Linked DNA regions of Pseudophaeobacter arcticus DSM 23566. The protein of the gene in region 2 binds, or shares a complex with, the protein of the main gene of each other region. Links are inferred from orthologs where the notes say so. Each region holds a gene or a part of one and is shown on either strand. Other genes may lie near its edges.

The links.
Region 1: the proteins of carB (region 2) and carA are in contact, whole or in part, in a solved structure (PDB 1KEE), measured with the Escherichia coli proteins. The link is inferred for Pseudophaeobacter arcticus DSM 23566 from one-to-one orthologs.

What each region holds. Positions count from the first base shown.
Region 1 is NZ_KI421507.1:609,333-613,003, forward strand. What follows is about bases 605-3,450. They hold carA (glutamine-hydrolyzing carbamoyl-phosphate synthase small subunit), read right to left. Parts: upstream 2,687-3,450; coding sequence 1,523-2,686; downstream 605-1,522. Other genes in these bases: ARCT_RS25580 (glycosyltransferase), read right to left, coding at 605-1,141; ARCT_RS0106935 (GatB/YqeY domain-containing protein), read left to right, coding at 2,907-3,380. Also shown: more of ARCT_RS25580, read right to left, coding at 1-604; ARCT_RS0106940 (helix-turn-helix domain-containing protein), read right to left, coding at 3,586-3,671. UniProt on the Escherichia coli protein: Small subunit of the glutamine-dependent carbamoyl phosphate synthetase (CPSase).
Region 2 is NZ_KI421507.1:2,582,618-2,587,351, forward strand. Bases 436-4,344 are described here. They hold carB (carbamoyl-phosphate synthase large subunit), read left to right. Parts: upstream 436-775; coding sequence 776-4,144; downstream 4,145-4,344. Other genes in these bases: ARCT_RS26400 (aminodeoxychorismate synthase component I), read right to left, coding at 436-532; ARCT_RS0116745 (delta-class carbonic anhydrase), read right to left, coding at 4,255-4,344. Outside these bases: more of ARCT_RS26400, read right to left, coding at 1-435; more of ARCT_RS0116745, read right to left, coding at 4,345-4,734. UniProt on the Escherichia coli protein: Large subunit of the glutamine-dependent carbamoyl phosphate synthetase (CPSase).

The DNA.
Region 1 (3,671 bases), 2.0 Mb from region 2 along the record:
TGCGAAACCAACTGGCATACTCTAGGGTGAAGCAGCGTGAGATCAAATTGGCGCGCGGATTATAATAATCCAGAACGCCTTGAAAACAGGCCACGTCTGGTGAAGCGGCGGCAAAGGCCGCAGCGACTTTCTGCAATTGATCCGGCTGCGGTGCGTCTTCGGCATCCCAGACCCCGACGATATCACCTTGGCAAAAATTCAGAGCATAGTTCATCGCCCGCGGCTTGGTGCGCAGCTCTCCCCAGGCGGGGACCTCTAGGGCTGAAATCCACGGTGGCAGGGTCGCCTTTGAGATGGTTTTCTGGGTCAGCGTGTCGCCTTCTTCCAAAACCAGCAGAACCTCCATCCGGTCCTGCGGATAGGTGAGGCGCGACAGGCGTTTGAGCAGGGCCGAGCTGATGGCCGCCTCTTTGTAAAGTGGCACCAGGACCGAGATCTTCGGCAGGGGCTCCAGATCCGGTTTCTCAGGCCTGAGCAGCGATGGTACGCTGCTGTGCCGCTTTGGCAGAAGATGCGCGACAAGACCGCAGAGCTTTAGCCCGGTGAACAGCAGTAGAAACAACAGCGCAGCGCCGCAGCAGAGCGAAAAGATCTCGAGCGGGAAAACCGCCGCAAGGCAGAAAAAAGAGCTGACTGGCAGCAGTTGTTTCAATCGTTTGGACTGCTGGAACAGGGTTCTGCTGCTGAGTTCGGGGGGGATGCTGCTGCTGGCGCGTCGGGCCATGGCGGTTTTGAAATGTGCCTGCAACAGAGGCAAGATCTGTGCCGCTGGGGCCAGAACGGGGATAAAGGGGCCAAACAACACGGTCAGGGTCTGTTTTTGGCTTTCCGCCTCTTCGGCGGAGGCAAAGGCAATGGCGATGGCATCCCCGAGTTGTACCCATGGGATTGCACAGTGACGCAGCCAGAAACTGGCAGGCATCCGGTTCAACAAGGGTGCGCTGGGCTGGTGCTTGCTGAGGTCAATAGACCGCAGGGCAAGGGCCTCGGCACGGAAGACCCCATTCACCGCAGCAGAGTAGGCGGTGGCGCTGTGGTTTGCCGCCTGTTCCCCTGGGGCGCGGTGGTGTTCCTGGCCCTTGCGCAGAGCCTGCCCTGGATATCCCGGACGCCCTGGCTGCTCTAGCGTCCTGGATCCCATAGGGAGCAGGGGGCTGGGCTGCGGCCCCGGTGGTGGTACCTGCCGCTTTACAGAGCCTGCCCCAAGCGATCCGGTGACGGGGTTTGGGAAGGTGGGCAACAGGTCCCGGCGGCTGCGATGTTGGGCCTGCTGATAGATCTGCCGCGCGCTGACAGGCTCAGTCTCCCTTTTGGGATCAAGAGCAGAGGAGCCTGCCCCTGACTGTGGCCCCCAGACAGGACGGCGAAGGCGCCTAAAACCGCGAGACTGCAAACCGCGCATATGATCACTCAAAACAAAAAACCCCAGATGCATTATGCACCTGAGGCTGCAGAGGGTCGCTTAATAGCGTGTTAACCACAATGTCCGCGTGACGGTTTTAACCGACAATTGATCGCTGCTTTACGAAGCTTTTCGCGTGGCCATGGCCTCGGCAAAACGTTCGAACAGATAGAAGCTATCCTGCGGGCCGGGGCTTGCTTCGGGGTGATGCTGCACGGAATAGACCGGGCGGCCCACCATGCGGATGCCGCAGTTGGATCCGTCAAACAGCGAGATATGGGTCTCTTCGACACCCTCGGGCAGGCTTTGGGCATCAACAGCAAACCCGTGGTTCATCGAGGTGATCTCAACCTTGCCGGTGGATTTCTCTTTCACCGGGTGGTTGGCACCGTGGTGACCGTGGTTCATCTTGACGGTTTTGCCGCCAAGCGCCAGCGCCAGCATCTGGTGGCCAAGGCAGATGCCAAAGACCGGCAGGTCTGTATCCGCCAGAATGCTTTTGATCATCGGCACGGCATATTCACCAGTGGCGGCAGGGTCACCGGGTCCATTGGACAAAAACACACCGTCGGGACTATGGGCCAGAACCTCTTCGGCGGTTGCGGTTGCTGGCAGAACGGTAACATCGCAGCCAGCCGAGGCCAGGCAGCGCAGAATGTTGCGTTTGGCACCATAGTCGATGGCGACCACCTTATGCACCGGGTTTTCCTGACGGGAAAAACCCTCGGGCCAGGCCCAACGCATCTCGTCCCAGCGGTAGCTTTGAGCGCAGGTGACCTCTTTGGCCAGGTCCATACCTTCGAGCCCGGCCCAGGCGCGGGCTTCGGCAACCAGCGCCTCGATGTCAAAATTGCCCTCGGGATCATGCGCCAGCGCCACATGGGGCGCCCCCAGCTGCCGGATGGCGCGGGTCAGGCGGCGGGTATCAATGCCGCCAATGGCGATACGGCCGGTCCGGGTGAGCCAGCTTGTCAACTCTTCGGTGGAGCGCCAGTTGGAGGCCAGCGTCGGATCCCACTTTACCACCATGCCGGCAGCAACCGGATCTGCGGTTTCGTCATCCTCGGGAGTGACGCCGGTATTGCCGATATGGGGGAAGGTGAAGGTCACGATTTGCCCGGCATAGGACGGGTCTGTCATGATCTCCTGGTAGCCGGTCATCGCGGTGTTGAAACACAGCTCGGCGACGCAGCGACCGGTGGCGCCAAACCCGGCTCCATAAAAGACGGTGCCATCGGCTAGCGCCAGACATGCGGTTGGCTTGGACGGTGCAGTATCGGCCATGACAGAGACTCTCCTGAGGGTGAAATTCATCGGCTTTTAGGGCCGGGCGGGCATGGGGTCAAGCCTAGCAGACAGAGCGGGGGTACAAGAAACACGCGGCAATTGCCCATGGGGGAGCCGTTCGCTGCCCTCGCGTCGCCTGAAACGGCCAGACGCTTGAACTGAGCGGGCCGATTGGATAGAGGTGCCAATTCCGGTTTCCTCTGGATGGATAAAAACGATGGATACGCAAACCCTGGTCAATCAGGCTCTGAAACAGGCGATGAAAGACAAGGAGGCCCAGCGGATAAGCACGCTGCGCCTGATCAACGCTGCAATCAAAGACAAGGAAATCGCAGCCCGCGGTGGGGATGCAGAGACCAGCATCGGCGACGACGAAGTCTTGGCGATCCTTGGAAAAATGACCAAGCAGCGCAACGAGAGTGCCCGCGCCTATGAAGAGGCCAGCCGTCTGGATCTGGCCGAACGGGAACTGGAAGAAATTGCCATAATCCAGGAATTCCTGCCCAAACAGCTCGACGACGACGAGGTCCGCGCCGCAGTCAAGGCGGCAGTGACCGAAAGTGGTGCCACATCGATTCGCGACATGGGCAAGGTGATGGGGGCGTTGAAAGCCAAATTCACCGGCCAGATGGATTTTGGCAAGGTCGGCCCCATGGTCAAGGACGAGCTGTGCAAGGACGGCGGCTGCTGAGGCTGCGATGACTATTAAGGTGACGTGTCAAAAGGGATCCGCAGCGCGGGTCCTTCTTTGTTTTGGCGGCGCTCCGCTTTCAGCCCATTCCACCTGATACTGCAAGTTCCAAGAATGTCTGCAATAGGACGCTCTCTGGCGAAGCGGCGCAATCATCGGCTGCATTTGCAAATGCCACTGTTAGGTAAACCACCCGGCAATCAATTTAATCATTGCTGGGCCTGTTTCGATGCGCTTTGGCAGCAGTCTTTTTCTTGGTCAGTGCAACGCGCATGATCCGCTTGAACCGAG
Region 2 (4,734 bases):
CCGAACTGCCCCAGATCTCTGCATCAATCGGGAAGGTCAGATTGGCCTGATAGATATCCCCCGCCCCGATGGCCTCCTTCACCGTGCCAAAGGCCTTGGCGTAGGCGGCAAAACTCCAGCGCGGCCGCAGATCGCCCAGGCCACCCAGATCGCTCAGGCCACCCAGATCGCCCAGGCCACCCCGCGCAGGGGCCTCCGGCGGGTGTTTCGCGCGCGAAACAGTTTGCGGCTGCGCATAGACACCAAAGCACAGCAGCGGCAGGCAGCGATTATCGGGCATCCGCGTCGCCAGACTGGGCTCCAGCGCATATCCAAGCTCATAGGTGGCATAGCCCGCCAGCCAATGCCCCTGCTGCTGCACCGCGTCCAGAGCGGCGAGTGCTGCGGGGACCTGTTGCGCAGAATCAGCGCGGATCACCCGCAGGGGATTGGAGAACTGCATCCCCTGCCCCCGGTCCGGTCCCCAGTGCTGCCCTCGGTCCGACCCCCGGTGATTCCACTGATCTGGTCCCTGATCAAAACGGATCTGCACAGATCACCTCTCATTATTTGGATATTTCTCTTGCCCCCGCATATATCCGTTCGCTATGCGAACAAAAGCAATAAAAGCGGCAATTCGAAGCGCGTGTCCGATCCCTCTTGCACCTTTTTGCGCTACCCCTATAACGCAGGACAATTTGGGCGCTTGGGGGGACCCGACTCGCCATTGAACTCAGAACGTCTGCCAACCTGCTTTGGCCTCGCCGCTCGCACTTAATCGAAGGAAACACTTCCCATGCCAAAAAGAACCGACATCCAGTCGATCATGATCATTGGTGCGGGGCCCATCATCATTGGGCAGGCCTGCGAATTCGACTATTCCGGTGCCCAGGCCTGCAAGGCCCTCAAGGAAGAGGGCTACCGGGTTATCCTGGTGAACTCCAACCCGGCCACCATCATGACCGACCCCGGTCTGGCGGATGCCACCTATATCGAACCAATCACCCCCGAGGTGGTTGCCAAGATCATCGAAAAAGAACGCCCCGACGCGCTGCTGCCCACCATGGGCGGCCAGACGGGGCTCAACACCTCGCTGGCGCTGGAAGAAATGGGTGTGCTGGCGGAATTTGGCGTCGAGATGATTGGGGCCACCCGCGAAGCCATCGAGATGGCCGAGGATCGCAAACTGTTCCGCGATGCGATGGATCGTCTGGGCATTGAAAACCCCCGCGCCACCATCGTCACCGCGCCAAAGCTGGAAGACGGCAAGGCCGATCTCAATGAAGGCGTGCGCATCGCTTTGGAAACGCTCGAAGATATCGGCTTGCCCGCGATTATCCGCCCCGCCTTTACCATGGGCGGCACCGGCGGTGGTGTTGCCTATAACCGGGAAGACTATGAACATTTCTGCCGCACCGGCATGGATGCCTCGCCGGTCAATCAGATCCTGGTCGACGAGAGTCTGCTGGGCTGGAAAGAATTTGAGATGGAGGTGGTCCGTGACAAGGCGGATAACGCCATCATCGTCTGCGCCATTGAAAACATCGACCCCATGGGCGTGCACACCGGCGATTCGATCACCGTGGCCCCGGCGCTGACGCTGACGGACAAAGAATACCAGATCATGCGGACCCATTCGATCAACGTGCTGCGCGAGATCGGCGTCGAAACCGGCGGCTCCAACGTGCAATGGGCGGTGAACCCCGCCGATGGCCGTATGGTGGTCATCGAGATGAACCCACGGGTGTCGCGTTCTTCGGCGCTGGCCTCCAAGGCCACCGGCTTCCCGATTGCCAAGATTGCCGCCAAACTGGCTGTGGGCTACACGCTGGACGAGCTGGACAACGACATCACCAAGGTCACACCGGCCTCGTTTGAGCCTTCGATCGACTATGTGGTCACCAAGATCCCCAAATTCGCCTTTGAGAAATTCCCCGGCTCCGAACCCTATCTGACCACCGCGATGAAATCCGTGGGCGAAGCCATGTCGATTGGCCGCACCATCCACGAATCGATGCAAAAGGCGCTGGCCTCGATGGAATCGGGCCTCACCGGCTTTGATGAGATCGAAATCCCTGGTCTGACCATCGGCACCTGGGACATCGCCACCGACAGTGCCACCGACAAGGCCGCGGTGATCAAGGCGATCAGCCAGCAGACCCCGGACCGGCTGCGCACCATCGCCCAGGCGATGCGTCATGGCCTCAGCAACGATGAGATCCACGGTGTCACCAAATTTGACCCCTGGTTCCTGGATCGTATCCGCGAGATCGTCGAAGCCGAAGCAGAGGTGTGCAGCAACGGTCTGCCAAGCGATGAGAAGGCGCTGCGCCACCTCAAGATGCTTGGCTTTACCGATGCCCGTCTGGCCAACCTGACCAAGGCCACGGAAAAATCCGTGCGCGACACACGGATTGCCAAAGGCGTGACGGCCGTGTTCAAGCGCATCGACACCTGCGCCGCCGAATTTGAGGCCCAGACCCCCTATATGTATTCCACCTATGAGACCCCGATGATGGGCGACGTGGAATGTGAGGCACGGCCCTCGGATCGCAAAAAGGTTGTCATCCTGGGTGGTGGTCCCAACCGGATTGGTCAGGGCATCGAGTTTGACTACTGCTGCTGTCACGCCTGCTACGCGCTGACGGACGCGGGCTATGAGACCATCATGGTCAACTGCAACCCCGAAACGGTGTCGACCGACTATGACACCTCGGATCGTCTGTATTTTGAACCGCTGACGTTTGAACACGTGATGGAAATCCTGCGGGTCGAGCAGGAAAACGGCACCCTGCACGGGGTCATCGTACAGTTTGGCGGTCAGACCCCGCTGAAACTGGCCAACGCGCTGCAGGACGAGGGCATTCCAATCCTGGGCACCACCCCGGACGCCATTGATCTGGCCGAAGACCGCGAGCGGTTCCAGGAGCTGGTCAACAATCTGGGGCTGAAGCAGCCGCATAACGGCATTGCCTCGACTGATGAGCAAGCCCTGGAAATCGCCGAAGAAATTGGTTTCCCGCTGGTGATCCGCCCCTCCTATGTGCTGGGGGGCCGGGCGATGGAGATCGTCCGCGATATGGATCAGCTGCGCCGCTACATCGCGGAAGCCGTGGTGGTCTCCGGCGACAGCCCGGTGCTGCTGGACAGCTATCTCTCTGGCGCGGTTGAACTGGACGTGGATGCGATCTGCGACGGCACCGACGTGCATGTGGCAGGCATCATGCAGCATATCGAGGAGGCCGGTGTGCACTCGGGCGACAGTGCCTGTTCGCTGCCCCCCTACTCCCTGTCCAAGGATCTGATCGAAGAGGTCAAGACCCAGACCTATGCGCTGGCCAAGGCGCTGAATGTTGTCGGCCTGATGAACATCCAGTTTGCCATCAAGGACGGCGAAATCTTCCTCATTGAGGTAAACCCCCGCGCCAGCCGCACCGTGCCCTTTGTGGCCAAGGCCACCGACAGCGCCATTGCATCTATTGCGGCGCGGGTGATGGCGGGTGAGAAACTCACCGCCTTCCCGCACCGTGGCCCCTACAAGCCTGATGCCGGCTATGATGTGAACACGCCAATGGCGGATCCGATGACCCTGGCCGATCCCGATATGCCCTGGTTCTCGGTGAAAGAAGCGGTGCTGCCCTTTGCCCGTTTCCCCGGCGTTGACACCATTCTGGGGCCAGAGATGCGCTCGACTGGTGAAGTCATGGGCTGGGACCGCGACTTCCCACGTGCCTTCCTCAAGGCGCAGATGGGGGCTGGCATGGTGCTGCCATCTGAAGGCCGTGCCTTTATCTCGATCAAGGACGCCGACAAGGGCGCCCCGATGCTGGAAGCGGCCACTGTGCTGATCGAGCAAGGCTTTACCCTGATGGCCACCAGTGGCACCCATAAATGGCTCGATGGTCACGGCGTTGCCTGTGAGCTGGTCAACAAGGTCTATGAGGGCCGCCCGCATGTGGTGGATCTGCTGAAAGATGGCCATGTGCAGCTGTTGATGAACACCACCGAGGGTGCGCAGGCTGTGGAAGACAGCAAGGAAATGCGCTCGGTGGCGCTCTATGACAAGATCCCCTACTTCACCACCGCCGCAGCCTCGAACGCTGCCGCGCTGGCGATCAAGGCCCAGGCCGAAGGCGATGTGGAAGTGAAGAGCCTACAGGGCTAGTTGGCGCATTTTCAAAGCAGAAAAACAAAACCCCGGTTCATTGAGCCGGGGTTTCGTTTTTTGGCAGGTCCCAATCCTCGCCTTCAAAGCTTTGTGTAAATCGCGCGCCGTTAGTGCTCGATCACAGACAGCAGGTCGCGGTTGATCACCAGATTGCGCACCCCATGGGCATGGTCTTCGTCAAACCTGTTGTAAGACAGCCATTTGGCAACAGACTGAATGCTGACCTTGGCGACCTTGGGCCGCACGCCCCAGGTCACCTGAAAGGGGGAGCCCTTCTCATTGTAGCTGGGGCCGGTTGTTGACCCGGAATACTCCACCACCGGCCCGGTGTTTGTGGGAATATTGATGGCCTGGGTCAGGCCGTTTTGCTGTTGCAGCCGGGTCAGCTTGGTGAAATCCAGCGCGGTTTCGTCATTCACCAGCACATAGACCTGAGCCTCGACGCGCAGCTGTGGGTTCTTGATCGCCTCGCTGAGGCACGACCCAAGGGTCGGGCCCGGATCAACCCGCGCCGTGGTATGGACGTAGTGCACCTCGATGGTGTCACCAGGGACCAGGCTGCCATGTTCGGTGACGCCGACCTCCGC